3 regions of the Lysinibacillus sp. S1 genome follow, and region 2 is predicted to be linked to each of the others. Evidence: riboswitches for the same ligand, from Rfam matches in the RefSeq annotation. Region 2 holds a riboswitch; each other region holds the start of a gene.

The links. A riboswitch is a leader RNA that binds a small molecule or an ion and turns the genes downstream of it on or off. The one in region 2 is predicted to bind S-adenosylmethionine.
Region 1: another riboswitch for S-adenosylmethionine. It lies ahead of ACHZEU_RS11275 (MetQ/NlpA family ABC transporter substrate-binding protein); the one in region 2 lies ahead of ACHZEU_RS16460 (bifunctional homocysteine S-methyltransferase/methylenetetrahydrofolate reductase).
Region 3: another riboswitch for S-adenosylmethionine. It lies ahead of ACHZEU_RS11670 (O-acetylhomoserine aminocarboxypropyltransferase/cysteine synthase family protein); the one in region 2 lies ahead of ACHZEU_RS16460 (bifunctional homocysteine S-methyltransferase/methylenetetrahydrofolate reductase).

The regions. Positions count from the first base shown of each region.
Region 1 is NZ_CP173154.1:2,237,863-2,243,017, reverse strand. Features, by position in the region: gene ACHZEU_RS11290 (enoyl-CoA hydratase/isomerase family protein) at 1-119, opposite strand, end outside; gene ACHZEU_RS11285 (methionine ABC transporter permease) at 133-804, opposite strand; gene ACHZEU_RS11280 (methionine ABC transporter ATP-binding protein) at 797-1,822, opposite strand; gene ACHZEU_RS11275 (MetQ/NlpA family ABC transporter substrate-binding protein) at 1,930-2,760, opposite strand; SAM riboswitch class I at 2,849-2,953, opposite strand; gene ACHZEU_RS11270 (PPC domain-containing DNA-binding protein) at 3,076-3,579, shown strand; gene ACHZEU_RS11265 (pyridoxal phosphate-dependent aminotransferase) at 3,622-4,791, opposite strand; gene ACHZEU_RS11260 (carbon-nitrogen family hydrolase) at 4,888-5,155, shown strand, end outside.
Region 2 is NZ_CP173154.1:3,305,581-3,310,735, reverse strand. Features, by position in the region: gene metH (methionine synthase) at 1-481, opposite strand, end outside; gene ACHZEU_RS16460 (bifunctional homocysteine S-methyltransferase/methylenetetrahydrofolate reductase) at 474-2,321, opposite strand; SAM riboswitch class I at 2,411-2,511, opposite strand; gene ACHZEU_RS16455 (protoporphyrinogen oxidase) at 2,611-4,005, opposite strand; gene ACHZEU_RS16450 (globin-coupled sensor protein) at 4,245-5,155, opposite strand, start outside.
Region 3 is NZ_CP173154.1:2,340,017-2,345,171, reverse strand. Features, by position in the region: gene ACHZEU_RS11685 (succinate CoA transferase) at 1-363, shown strand, start outside; gene ACHZEU_RS11680 (DASS family sodium-coupled anion symporter) at 437-1,918, opposite strand; gene ACHZEU_RS11675 (glycerol-3-phosphate acyltransferase) at 2,114-2,746, opposite strand; SAM riboswitch class I at 2,902-3,015, shown strand; gene ACHZEU_RS11670 (O-acetylhomoserine aminocarboxypropyltransferase/cysteine synthase family protein) at 3,132-4,433, shown strand; gene ACHZEU_RS11665 (hypothetical protein) at 4,764-5,147, shown strand.

The DNA of each region.
Region 1 (5,155 bases), 1.1 Mb from region 2:
TCTAGTTGGTCTACTATGGCTTGAAACATTGCCCTTGATAAAGAATTCCGTTTATCCGGGCGGTTTAATACTAACGTTGCAATATAGCCATTTTTCTCTACATAAATTTCGTTTGTCATCTTCATTCTCCTCTTAATCTTTTTTCAACTTCGCGGCGAAGCGGTTACCAATGGATTGAATGCTCTGCACAAGGATGATTAAGATAAAGACAGTTGCATACATCACATCAACCTCATAGCGCAAATGACCATAACGATAGGCAAGGTCACCTAAACCGCCAGCACCAACCATTCCTGCCATTGCTGTTGCACCAATTAATCCTATTGTGGCAATTGTTAAGCCTAAAATAATAGATGGTCGCGCTTCACGTAATAGGACATGCCAAATGATATGGCGACGTTTAATACCCATGGCTGTGTAGGCTTCTACTACTCCGGAATCCACTTCTAAAAGCGCAGACTCCATCAGTCGTGCAATATAAGGAGCTGTGTAAACAACTAGTGGAACGATTACACCTTTAACACCAATTGTTGTACCTACAATTAACTTGGTAAAAGGTAAGATGAAGAATAGTAAAATGATAAATGGAACAGAGCGAACAATATTGATAAATAGATTAAAAAACTGATAGAAAAATTTATTTTCAAAGGATTGTCCTGGTCGTGTTAAAACGATTAATAGCCCTAATGGAATGCCAATCAGAATGGAGAAAAATAATGAAATTCCGACCATTTGAAATGTTTCGATAATTGCTTTGCCAATAACATCTGACCAATCTGTAAAGAAGCTTTGGATACTACTCATTGAACGCACCTCCTAATTCTTCCACTGCCACGCCATTTTCTGAAAAATACGTTAACGCCTTTTGGACAATCTGCGTTTCGCCATGTAAATGCACCACAATATTGCCGACAATACCGTTTTTTAATTCAATAATATTAGCTGTTAAAATATTTGGTTGCACATCATATACCTTAGTGACTTCTGCTAATAATGGCTTACCAGTACTTTCACCAAGGAATGTTAAACGGATTACACTTCCTGAAACATTTAATTGCTCAATAAGAGAAGGGGATAAATTACGTTGTGAAATTGTATTCAAAAACTTTCGCGTTGTAGGGTGCTTCGGTTTCGCAAAAAGTTCAATCGCTGTGCCAAATTCCACAACTTTCCCTGATTCTAGAACAGAAACCTCATCGCAAATTTTTTGAATTACATTCATTTCATGTGTGATGAGCAGAATCGTAATGCCTAATTCACGATTAATTTTTAACAACAATTCAAGAATGGCTTCCGTTGTCTCAGGATCAAGTGCACTTGTTGCTTCGTCACTAAGTAAAATCTCTGGTTCCTGTGCTAAGGCACGTGCAATAGCCACACGCTGTTTTTGACCACCTGAAAGTTGATTTGGGTAACTATCTAGTTTATCTGTTAAACCGACAATTTCAGCATACTTAGCTACTCGGTTTTTTACTTCCGCCTCTTTATAGCCTAGTAGCTTTAAGGGAACTGCAATATTATTGTAAACTGTTGCTGTTTTTAAGAGATTAAAGTGCTGGAAGATCATCCCGATTTTTTGGCGTGTTTGACGTAATTCGTGAAGAGAAAGGGTCGTAATGTCTACATTGTCTATCACTACTTTTCCTGCTGTAGGACGTTCTAGTAGATTAACGCAACGAATGAGTGTACTTTTACCAGCACCACTATAGCCGATTACACCATGAATTTGTCCCTTTTTTACGTGAAGATTGATGCCATCCACAGCTTTTATGATGCCTTTTTTCGACTTAAATTCTTTTGAGATATTTTGTAATTGAATCATGCGATTGTTTGCTCCTTTCTCAACCTTCTAAAAAGCAAGAATCTGCTCGTCTTCCCATTGGGGAATTTCAGCAGATTCTTCGGCTTTATAGAAGCTTTCTGAACATATTACCAGCTAGGGATTACAGAACCTTTGAATTCCTCTTCGATGAATTGACGCACTTCGTCAGATTGGTAAGCCTCAACGAACTTTTTAATTGTTGGATCATTTTCATTTTCAGCACGTACAACAATATAGTTCACGTATGGAGAATCAGTAGATTCCAATAAAATAGAGTCATCTTTAGGGTTAATGCCAGCTTCTAGTGCAAAGTTTGTATTAATAGCTGCTACATCTACTTCACTAAGTTGTTTAGGAATTTGAGCTGCCTCTAATTCAATGAATTTTAAATTCTTTTTGTTTTCTTCTACATCACGGATCGAGGCTGTTAAGTCTGCACCCTCTTTTAACTTAATATAGCCAGCTTCCTGTAAAACAAAGAGGGCACGTGCTCCATTCGTTGGGTCATTTGGTAGGCCAAACGTTGCACCGTCAGGAAHGVCATCAAAGGATTTATATTTTTCTGAGTAGATACCCATTGGATTTAAAATCGTCTTGCCCACTGGTACTAAATCTGTATCATGGTCTTTATTAAATGTATCTAGGAAAGGCTCGTGTTGATAGCTGTTCGCATCAAGATCACCTTCAGCTAAGGATGTATTAGGTAAAACATAGTCAGAAAATGATTTTAGTTCTACTTCTAGCCCGTTCTCTTTTGCTACTTTAGCGGCTACTTCTGCAATTTGTTCGTGTGGACCAGAAGTGACGCCTACAACGATTTTCTTTTCATCAATTCCTTCAGCTTGGCTTTTACTATCTTCTTTAGAGCCACAGCCTGCTAAAGCTGCTACTAATGTTAAACTTGRTAAACCTKRTAAWAYTWTATTTTTCTTTTTCATGAWAATARCTRKAAGATTGTTTTTATCGGTTTTTTGAAAATAAAAAAACTCTCTTACAAATTAAGAGAGGCTCATGAAAAGATGTCCTCTCTTATCTATCAAACGAAGATCGTTTGCAGGATTTAGCACCTTCCTATAAAAAGGAGGTTGCCGAGCTTCATAGGGCCAGTKCCTCAGCTACTCTTGATAAGAGATTTATAATATTTTTTTGTAATTCCGATAGAACTAATATAATTTATAGGGTATAGTAAGTCAATAAATAATTTTTAAATTTTTTATATAATTATAATATTTCGACGCAAAAGAGGGATAACAATGTCTGTAAGAGTTAATTATGGTATAGGTTCATTTGGTAAGGTTATTAGTGCTCGTTTTCTAACGGGAACAGATATCATTGAAGGAATTGAAGCGCTTTGCGAAGAGAATAGTATAGAGTCAGCAACAATTGTAAGCTGTATTGGCAGCTTTCAAAAAAGTAGCTTTGTTTATTTAGTGCCAGATGCAACAGTTCAAATTCAAGTTCGTTTTAGTGATGTGATTGAAAAAGAGGGACCATTAGAATTTATTCAAGGTTCAGGTGTGGTGTGTAAGCGAGATGGTGGATATGAGACACATTTCCATGGTTCTATGAGCGATCAATGGGGTGTTGTATCAGGTGGGCATTTAATAAAAGGGGGCAACCCTGTTATTACTGCTGACATCGTGTTGGCAGAGGTACAAGGGATTCAACATATTCGAAAATGGGATGATGAAACAGGTCATGTTCAATTTTATCCATTAGAAAATGGTTTAGGGCAACCAAGGAAAATTGAAAAATAGTAATAATCCTGTAGCTAGGGATAGCTACAGGATATGGCGTCATTATCTTATAAACAATTGTAATTGCTCGATTCTATGGATTGCTTCACGTAAGCGCTCCTCACTAACCAGCAATCCTACGCGAACATAGCCTTCACCATATTGACCGAAGCCATTACCTGCTGCTACAGCGATATCAGCTTTTTCGAGCAAAAGATCAGCAAACTGTTCACTTGTATAGCCTAGTGGTACAGGGAGCCATGCGAAGAAGGAGCCACTTGGAGCCGTAACATGCCAGCCAATTCTTCGAGCTTCTTCAATGAGTACATTGCGGCGACGCTCATAAGTAGCTCGTAGTTCATCCGCACATTGCTGGGAAGCCGTCAGTGCTACTGCTGCGGCTTGTTGAATGGCAGGGAATTGACTACAAAACAGATGATCCTGAATTAGATTAATAGCAGCAATAATCTCGGCATTCCCTACAGCGAAGCCTATACGCCAGCCAGCCATATTATAGGTTTTCGATAATGTATACATTTCAACTCCTACTTCTTTTGCACCCTTTGCTTGAAGGAAGCTAACTGGTTTATTACCGTCAAATCCTATTGCCCCATAAGCAAAATCATGTGATAKGATAATATTGTGCTCCTTCGCAAAGCGAACGGTCTCTTCAAAAAACGCAAGTGATGCTGTACCACCTGTAGGGTTGTTCGGGTAATTTAAGTAAAGAAGCTTTGCTTTTTCTTTCACTTCATCAGGTAATGCATGATAATCAGGTAAGAAATCATTTTCAGCAAAAAGGGGCATTACTTCAAAATTGACGTCTCCTAGTACAACACCTGATAGGTAATCTGGATAGCCAGGATCTGGTAAGAGCATCGTGTCACCAGGGTTTAACACAGCTAAAGGTAGCTGAACTAGACCAATTTTTGTTCCACTAAGAATCGCTGCCTCTGTATCTGGATTTAGTTCAACCTGATATTCACGTTGATAAAAGTGCGCAGCAGCTGGGCGTAATTCAGCGAGTCCTCTAAATGGTGAATATTTGTGGTTTTGAGGATTTTCAGCTGCTTCCTGTAATGCTTGAATGATGTGAATAGGCGTTGGCTGATCGGGATTTCCTTGCCCAAGGTTAATGACATCACGCCCTTCTTCTAGAGCCAAGTTTACTTTTTGAACGAGTGCTGCAAAAAATTGAGTGGGTAGTTGCTGTAGTTTTTTAGAGAATTCCATGCATGATCACCTTTTTCAGAATATAATAATTATTATTGAAGAATATGAAGCAAATAGTATTACTTTTTCTGTTAATTGTCTAGAGGAGGAATAGAGATGAAAATCGGTTGTATTCAATTAAATGTTGGCTTTGGCAAAGTTGAAGAAAATTTTGAACGTGCCGAGGATAAGATTCGTGAAGCTGCAAAAAATGGGGCAGAAATCATAGTGTTACCTGAAATGTGGAATACAGGCTATGCTTTAGAGAAACTGCCTGAGCTAGCAGATATCAATGGTGAGCGGACAAAGGCCTTTTTGGCTAAACTTGCTAAGGAACTTGATGTACATATTGTAGGGGGCTCTGTTTCAACAAAGAAAGGCGATA
Region 2 (5,155 bases):
ATAACAAAACGTCGGCTCCTGCCTCAATTAAAGCTTTTGCCTGTACATAAAAATTTTCCTCTAGCTCTTCAAATGTAATACCACCTGTTACTGATAACGTTTTTGTTGTTGGCCCCATAGCCCCTGCAACAAAACGTGGCCAATCCGATGTGGAATAACGATCCACTGCTTGGCGAGCAATTTCCACTGCACGCTTATTAATTTCTTCTGCTTTTGTGCCAAGATCATATTCATTTAACACAAGAGGCGTCCCACCAAATGTATTTGTACAAATAATATCTGCGCCTGCCTCTAAGTATTTATGGTGAATTTTTTCAATAACATCTGGTCTAGTAAGCACAAGATTTTCATTACAGCCATCAAGTTCCTCGCCACCAAAATCCTCTGCTGATAAATTTTCATTTTGTAGCATTGTTCCCATTGCGCCATCAAGAATTAAAATACGTTTCTCTAGTTGCTCTTCAATCGAGTGCTTAGCCATGTATACTTACTCCTTTTTTCTGTTCATCCAATTGCTCTATATATTTCATCAACTCTAGTGTCACATCGTAACGTAAAAATGGTGTAATAAGGTAAATCCCATTGAAATATTGCGTAGCCACTTCTACTAATTCTTTGGCAATAGCAATCCCTTCCAATGTTGCCCTTTCTTTATCTTCTCCACATGCTTTCATTCTTGTTAAGGCATCTTCAGATAATTTGATACCTGGCACTTCATGATGTAAAAATTCAGCGCTTTTATAACTCGTAACAGGCATAATACCGATGTAAATTGGAGCTTGTAAATGCTTTGTTGCCTCATAAATCTCTACAATTTTCTCGATCGTATATACTGGTTGAGAAATGAAGTAGTCTGCCCCATGCTCAATTTTCTTCTCCAAGCGTGTCACAGCACGATCTAACACACGGACGTTTGGATTAAATGCAGCAGCAACTGAGAAATTTGCTTTTTTACGAAGTGGCTTACCTGAGAAAGAGACCCCTTCATTTAATTGCTTAATTAATTGGATTAGCTCCATGGAAGATACATCATAAACACTTGTCGCACCTGGGAAATCTCCTACTTTCGTTGGATCACCCGTAACGGCCAACACATCATGAATACCTAAAGCATTTAACCCCATTAAATGAGATTGTAGACCAATTAAATTACGGTCTCGACATGTAATATGAGTTAGTGGGCGTACACCATGTGAGCTCTTCAACAATGCGCCCATTGCAATATTGCTAATACGTGGAGAGGCCAATGAATTGTCTGCCATCATAACTACATCTGCACCTGCATCATATAATTGCTTTGCTCCTTCAAGGAACCCATCAATCTCTAAATGTCTAGGCGTATCCAACTCTACTATGACAGAGCGTTCACGTTTAACCTTTTCATGAAGAGGCTCATACTTTGTTGGCTCCGCTTCCCGAACAATCTCAATCTTTTTAGGCTTCGCATGCTTCTCCTGAACCGGTGATAACTCTTCTAAATACTTCTTTGCTGCTGCAATATGTTTGGGTGTTGTACCACAGCAGCCCCCTATTAAACGTACACCTTGATCACGCAATTCAACAGCCGCTCGACCAAAATAATCAGCTTCTGATTCATAAACGACACGCCCATCCTCTAAGTCCAGAAGTGATGCATTTGGATAGGCCGACATAAATGCCTTATTAGGAAGTTCTACACCTTCAAATGCCTGAATTGTATGGTGTGGACCTAGTCGACAATTGACACCAACAATATCAGCACCTAGGGCTTCAAGCTCATGGAGAGCATTATTTAAAGACATCCCATTTTGTAGAACACCGGGCTCATGCATAGAAACTTGTGCAATAATCGGCAATTTTGTTTTTTCTCGTAGCATCTTTAAGGTTGCTGTTAATTCTTCAAAATCATAATAAGTTTCAAGTAAAAGGCCATCTGGATTCCCTGCAAGTAAGACGCTTGCTTGTTCTTCAATAGTTGCTAATATTTCATCCAAGGTTGCATCACTTTTACGAATTCCCCGAATACCACCAATTGTTCCTAAAACAAATTGACCGCCATCAGCCGCTGCTCGTTTTGCGATGGTGATAGCAGCTTCATTAAATTGTTGGACACGTGATTCTAATCCATAGCGAGCTAATTTAATGGCATTTGCACCGTACGTATTCGTTTGAATGATGTCAGCACCAGCTGCAATATATTCTCTATGAATCTTTTCAATTAACTCGGGTCTCTGAACATTCATTTCCTCATGGCAATACTCCAATCCATAGCCATATAGCACTGTGCCTATTGCACCGTCTGCCGTCAAAACATGCGTTTTTAACCTTTCAAGCAATCCCATAAAATTAGCCTCTCTTCCTATGTCTCTATATAATAAAAAGCCTTCTTTCATAAAAAAAGAAGGCTTTAACGATTCATCATTGTTGTTCCTTCTCATCTTCGACTCAACGGTCTTCTGGATTTAGCACCTGACAATAAAGTTGGTTGCTGAAGCTTCAATGGGCCAGTCCCTCTGCTTCTCTTGATAAGAATTAAGTATGAATTTTTTAAATAATTAAAAGAATCATATCGTTTACTGACGAATGAGTCAAGACTATTTCACATAACAAAGTTTTTTTCCACTTAAAACCTTAGAAATTGGCAAGTTCCTTTGCAAGCTCTTCACCAATTTTTTTCCCGTTTTGAATGCAAGCACCAATACCTACGCCAAAATACGAGCACCCTGCAATCGATAAATTAGGATATTTCTCATGTAATTCTTGTAGTAAGCCTTGTAATGCTTCACGATGTGCTAGATCATATTTAGGCATTTGATCAATCCATTTTGTTACATTCACAACGGTTGGCTGCTCCTCTATTCCTAGGCTCTTTCTCACATCTTCTAAAGCAACTGCTGCTAATTCTTCATCCGTCATGGCGCGTAGTTGCTCATAGGCTGGATTGATGCTCTTATAAAAGAGTCGCACAAGTAATTTATTTTCTTTCGATGTATGCTTCCATTTACGACTAGTCCAAGTTGCTGCATTACAAGTTACGTCTGAATTATGGGAAACAATATAGCCCGTTCCATCTGCTGGCAATTTAGCGTCTGGCACATCAAAACCCAAATAGATAGTAATCGCTGACGCTGTCGTAAATTGGTCAAAATAGCGGTTTAAAGATTCATCCTGTAGCAGATTTTGTACAGTATCGTTCGGTAATGCTAAAACGACATAATCTGACTCAATAATTTCACCATTAGCTAAGGAAATTGTGTAGTTCTTATCTTGTTTTTGAACATTTAGTGTAGTAACACCCTTGATAATTTCTACATCGGATAAGGTTTGTTCAAGTCGATCAATTAAAGAAGATAAACCATTTTTAAAGGATATAAATTTTTTGTTCGCTGCTTTAACAAATTGCTCACGATTCGCATCAAAGCCTTTAATAATACTTCCAAAATCATTCTTATAATCAATTAAATACGGTAAAGTAGAGCCAATAGAAAGCTGATGTAAATCTCCCGAATAAACACCTGCAAGGACTGGTGCAATTTGGTTTTTCACCAGTTCCTCTCCTAAATAGTAAGTTAAAAATTCACCAATCGAACTTTCCTTTGTGAAGCCATTGTTTGGCAATGTTAAATCCTTCAACGCTTCTTTTTTTCCCTGCTCGGAAATAAGTGTACTTTCCTCTAAGGATGCTACACTCATCGGTATTCCGAAAGTTGAATCTGCCGGAATAGCATGTAACTCATTATTCGTATAAATATAAGAAATACCTGTTTCGTTGTAAACTAATTCCGCCTCAAAATCAAGCTCCTGAACGAGTTCCATAACGCCTTGATGACGGGCTACAATAGAATCAGCACCCGTTTCCATGATGAAACCTTGTTCATGTGCTGAATATAATTTGCCTCCTAAATATGTATTTTTTTCTATAAGCACTAGACGAACATCTAAATTATGTTCCTTCACTTGACGTTGCAAATAATGCATTGTACATAGTCCTGTAATACCGCCGCCTAAAACAACAACTGTTTTCATCATAACCGCCCCTATTATTCATTCTTTCTACAGTATAATCCTTTTTCATTGAAAATTACGTTAAACCCTTTACAAATTTAGCAAAAATAGAGCTATTTCATCAGTGAAATAGCTCTTACTTTCTGAACCTCTATAAAATTGATCCTCTATAGCGATAACTTCACAACAAACATTTAAATAGGTACTATAGTGTTTATTACGTCTAAAAATATGAAAAATAGAATGTAAATGTTAGTAGTCTATCCTTTTAAATTTTGCGCAAAGCTCGCTAATTTTTCAGCTGAATTTGTTACCTCAGTAAATGAAGTGCCTAATTCACTTAATATACCTACAATTGCTTGTATTTTTGTTGCCATACACTCATTTTGATCTTTTGCTTCTGTCATGGCTCCCAATATACTCGTAAATTGGCCTTCAGTTTGTAACATATTTTCTTCACCTGCTGCAACTTCATCTTGAATGTTGGTCAAAGAATACTCTAATTTCTCTGTTCGTTCACCTGTCTTTTTCAATAACAAAGCCACCGCTGTAACAGATTCTTTTGTCTGAATTGATAATTTACGTACTTCATCGGCCACTACGCTAAAGCCCTTTCCCGCTTCCCCAGCACGTGCTGCTTCAATTGCAGCATTTAAAGCCAATAGATTCGTTTGATTCGCAATATTGGTCACAACACTCATAATTGTTTCCATTTCCTTAGACATACCTGATAATTGTTCAATATTTTCTTCTATATCATGAAGAGAATGACTAATATTGAGCATATTTTGTGATTGATTTTTTAAACGCTTGCGACCCTCAAGTGCTTGGTTTTCAGCCAGCGTAGACACATCGAGTGATTTTTTTGCCAAATGTTTAATTTCGTCAGATTGCTTACTTAAGCAGCAAAATGAATTATTGGTTTCCTGCGAGATAGCTGCAAGTGCTTCCGAAGAATCTACAATCTGTCGTTCAATCGCTTCTTTTTCATGAACCATTTTTTCTTTCAGTTGTTCCACAGTGTTTTCAAAAGCTTCTAAAACGAGTTGTTGCTCAAAATTACAAATTTTCGATATAGCTCTGATCGTATTAAATTGATCTTGTGGAAATTCTATATTTTTTTCGACTAAATCAATAAATGATATCGATAAATCTTGGAATGCGCAGATAT
Region 3 (5,155 bases), 970 kb from region 2:
GACTTTGCTCGTAATGCACGTTTAGGAATTTTTGTAACAAAGTCTTATGCTAAGGGTGGAGATATTTCGAGTATTGTCCCAATGGTCTCACATGTGGATCATACGGAGCATGATGTTGATGTCATTTTAACTGAACAGGGCGTAGCAGATTTACGAGGACTTGCTCCAAAAGAACGAGTGGGACTTATCATTGATAATTGTGCACATCCTGATTATAGGGAGCAGCTGTGGCAGTACTTTAATGATGCCAATGAGGCAACGGGTGGACATCACACACCACATGACCTAGAAAAAGCACTATCATGGCACGTTAACTATGCGAAAAACGGTACGATGAAGGACCCTGCTTTTACGAAACAATAGTCTTATCTTAAAAGCCTTGAAGGACAGATAGTCTGTTTCTTCAAGGCTTTTACGTTTTAATTTAATGAAAGTTCTATAATAATCCAATCCATTTCCAATAAGTTGCAGAGAACAAAAGTACGAGAAGGAAACCGATAATGGTTAAGGGAATTCCAGATTTCAAGAAATCCTTTGTTGTAAAGGAGCCTGTACCATAGGCAAGCATGTTTTGTGGTGCACTAATTGGTAACAGGAAGCCAAAGCTTATGACGAATTGTTGCACAATAACAAAACCAACTTGATCAACATTAGCCGTTAATGTGGAGGCTAAAACGATAAACACAGGTATAAGTGCTGAGGCTAAGCTAGTTGCGCTTGCAAAACCTAAATGAATCAAAATGTTAAATAAAGTTACGAGTGCGATGGTTGCTAGTAAAGGCATAGTATCTAGCCCAAGTGAACCAAAAACTTTATCTGATAACCATGCAGCACCTTGCGTATTTAGTAAAATGGTTCCTAACATAATGCCTACCGCAAAGACGATAATTGTCCCCCATGGAATATGAGGCTCAACTTCCTTCCATGAATACACACCGATTTTAGGCATTAATAGAATCGCGATAGCAATAATTGTGACTGTTGTCGTATCAAATGGATGTAGCTTCCCTTCAGTTGCCCAGAAAAATAGTAAAACTACGGATGTAATGATTAAACGAATTTCAGGAGCCTTTAATGGGCCAAGCTCTGCAAGCTGTTTTTTGATGACCTCTTTACCACCTTCGATATTGCTAGTCTCAGGTTTAATTAAAGCAATCATAATGAAAAATAAAAAGATCGACATAATAATTGAGAAGGGGGCTGCATAAAGTAGCCAAGCACCCCATGAAATATCCACATTAAATTGCTCTTGGATAAAGTTTAAAGCCACCATATTTTGAGCTGCTGCAGTTTTAATACCAATATTCCAAATGGAAACGGCTTGTACCGAAGTAATAACTAATAAGGCAGCAAGCCGACTATCACGTGGTAAACCAAATGCTGCCACCATTCCAAGCAATATCGGTACTACCGCGCCAGCTCGTGCTGTAGCAGAAGGTACAAAAAATGCGAGGACGATAGACACTAAAATAGCGCCAAATACGATAGCTTTTGTTTTCGTTCCTACCAGTGAAAGAATCCAAAGTGCAAGTCGTTTATGTAGATTAGTAATTTGCATTGCTGCCGCTAGAAAAAGAGCTGCTGCTACTAAAGCAACGGCAGAATTACTAAAGCCACTTAAAGATAATTTTAATGCGCTAGCTGTTCCTAGCTCTGTAGTTGGATTATCCATTGACGGAGCGAGTCCTAGTAAAACAGTTACTAGTGCAATGATCATGGCCGAGCTCACAGGATATGAAACGGCCTCTGTAACCCAAAGGATGACTGCAAAAGCTAAAATGGCTAAAGCTCGTTGCCCAGCTATAGGTAAATCACCATTGTTAGGTAAGAAGGTAATAATGATTAGTAACGCGAATGCCAAGCCAATCCATAGTGGCTTTAAATTAAGTTTTGTAGCTGCTTGCTTTGGTGAAGACATATTTTCTCATCCTTTCTACGATAAAAATGACGATTATTATCCATAACATCGGCCTGTATAATGTTTTATTGAGATAAGAATATGTCTATTTTATTGTAGAAAAAAATCTATGTGAAAATGGTGTTTTTTACAGCAATATGAGTAGATAAAGAGAAAAAATACGGTCACAAAAAATACAAAAATATCCATTAAATATTATTTCTTTTTCTTAAAGGCAGAAGTTACTTTAGGCTCTGTTCCATTGACTAATCGTTTAATATTTTCGAGGTGCAGGATGATGGCTATGCCAAAAAGAAGAAGAGCTATAATGGTTGGGCCAATGCCAGGAATCCATAAATAAGTTGCTGTACAAAACACGAGATAAAATTCTAGAACACCTACAATTAAATAATTTGTTGCAAAGGATAAAATAACAAATAAAATAAGTGCAAATAAACCAATCTTCCAATCAACAGCAAGTAAAATACCAATGATGGAGGCCGTTCCTTTCCCGCCGTTGAAGCCCATGTAGAAGGGGAAATTATGACCTAAAATAACCCCAGCAGCCATAATATAAGTAAGCAGCCAAATTTGTTCTTCTGTTAAATGAATAGCGTCCGCTAGATAAAAATGCGCACCTATAATAGCGACAACGCCTTTGCCTATATCGATGAGGGCTACTAAAACGCCATACTTCCAGCCAAGGGAAAGAGTAGCATTAGAGGCACCAGCATTACCGTGGCCAGCCTTTTTTAAATCAACCCCCGATAAAAATTGAGCCACTTTAGAGCCGTGAATACAGCCTATTAAATAGCCAATCATAAGAAAAATGATCACGGCCTTTACCATAAAAATACTCCTCTCAAAATTTTTTCTAAAATAGTGTATGCGTTCATATTACGTATAAGAGCAGACAGAAGTTTCGGAAAAAATAAAATTTACTTGTTGACAGAAAAAAACTCTATGTTTATACTGTGTAACAACGATGGAAATTGAATCTCATACTCTTATCAAGAGCGGCGGAGGGATAGGCCCTATGATGCCCGGCAACCAGTAAGCAATGAGCTTACTAAGGTGCTAATTCCTACAGATTCTTACTTGGATCTGGCAGATAAGGGGAGGAAAACTTGCAACCGCAACCCTCTTCTTAGCTGAAGAGGGTTTTTGTTTTCTACAGAAAAATCCTCCTCATCTCCGGTACCATCGTAAAAAAATAACCATTTGGAGGTACACAATGACAAATTTTAAACCAGAAACATTGCTGTTGCATGGTGGTCAAGAGCCAGACCCAGTGACGGGTTCTCGCACAGTTCCAGTCTATCGCTCAACTGCTTTCGTATTTAAAGACACTGCTCATGCGCAACGTCTTTTTGCCTTAGAGGAAGCAGGGAACATTTACACACGAATTACCAATCCAACAGTTGATGTGTTTGAAAAACGTGTGGCTTTATTGGAAGGTGGAACAGCAGCAGTAGCACTTTCATCTGGTGCAGCAGCTATCGCATTTTCCATTTTAAATCTAGCGGGAGCTGGTGATGAGATAGTAGCAGCTAGTTCTTTATATGGTGGTACGTATAATTTATTTGCTAACACATTACCAAACTATGGTATTAAAACAATTTTTGTAGATGAAACAAACCCAGAGAATTTCAAAGCAGCGATTACTGATAAAACAAAAGCTGTCTTTGCAGAGGTTTATGGTAATCCAAGTTTAAAGGTTTTAGATATTGAAGCAGTAGCTAAAATTGCACATGATAATGGTCTACCATTAATTATTGACAGCACGTTCGCTTCTCCTTACGGTTCTACACCTATTGAATACGGCGCAGATGTTGTAGTTCATTCAGCAACTAAATGGATAGGAGGTCATGGTACAACTTTAGGGGGCGTTGTTGTAGACGCTGGTAAGTTTGATTGGACTAGCGGTCGATTCCCTGGTTTTACTGAACCAGATGCCTCTTACCATGGTCTACGTTATGGAATTGATACAGCTTCTGCTGCCTTTGCTACAAAGCTACGTGTACAATTATTACGTGATTTTGGTCCAACATTAAGTGCTGATGCTGCTTTTAATTTATTGCAAGGGTTAGAAACGCTTCATCTGCGTATCCCTAAACACAATGAAAATGCATTGGCAGTGGCTGAGTATTTACAAAACCACCCATCTGTGGAGTATGTAAATTATAATGGCCTAGAAGATTTTCCGACACATGAGTTAGCAAAAAAATATTTAAGAAATGGCTTCGGTTCAGTGCTTACATTTGGCATAAAGGGTGGACGAGAAGCTGGGCGAAAGCTTATTGATAGCGTGAAATTATTTTCACATGTAGCAAATGTAGGTGATGCAAAGTCATTAATTATTCATCCAGCTTCCACTACTCATCAGCAACTATCAGCAGACGAATTAGTTCAAGCTGGTGTAACCGAGTCGCTCATTCGCTTATCCATCGGTTTAGAGGCAGTAGAGGATATTATTGCTGATTTAGATCAAGCCATTACACAGGCTACAACAACTGAACAAACAGTAGAAGCTTAAAGTTTAAAGAAAATGGTAAGATGTTGTGACGTTAACGTATTTTCTCATTCGATTAGCCTCATTTGGTAATGCGTTAAACGTTGCTACATCAATCTATTACTGCATCCGTTAATTATCAGAACCTTATAAAAAATAATACCAAGTAATTTTATATGTATTATTGACTTTGTTAAATCCATGTTATATACTAGGAAATAAGTTAACAGTACGAAAATTTTTTTTAAAAGGTAAATGTTTCATAAGTGCTCCCCCACTTTTGAATATATAGAAGAGTAGTTGCCTAGCCAGTGACTACTCTTCCCAAAAACTGATGATAAAGGAGTGTTTAAAATGGGTAACATCTATAGTGCGCAAAACATTGTATCCTATCTAATATATGAGCTAAATGAAGGGCATGTATTTGTCAACAATAAATCCATTCAACACCTTCTTACATCAGTCGAAAGAAAATGGCAGGAAGTATTTGGTCATACAGCATTTCAAGAACATGTTTTTACTGAAAAGGACTTTACTGTAAAGGAAGTATTTGAGGCATATGAACAGTACGGTGTGAGCCATATCTCACTTCCTGCGACAGAGTTTTACTTGAAGTATGGTACATTTCAATTAGTGGAACGTACGTATGCAATACCAAATTTTACAGAAGAAGAGATTAGTCTTGTTCAACAAGCTTTAGCACAATATCGTTATCAATTGCTTTCAAAAGCAAGTTAAAACCCCCT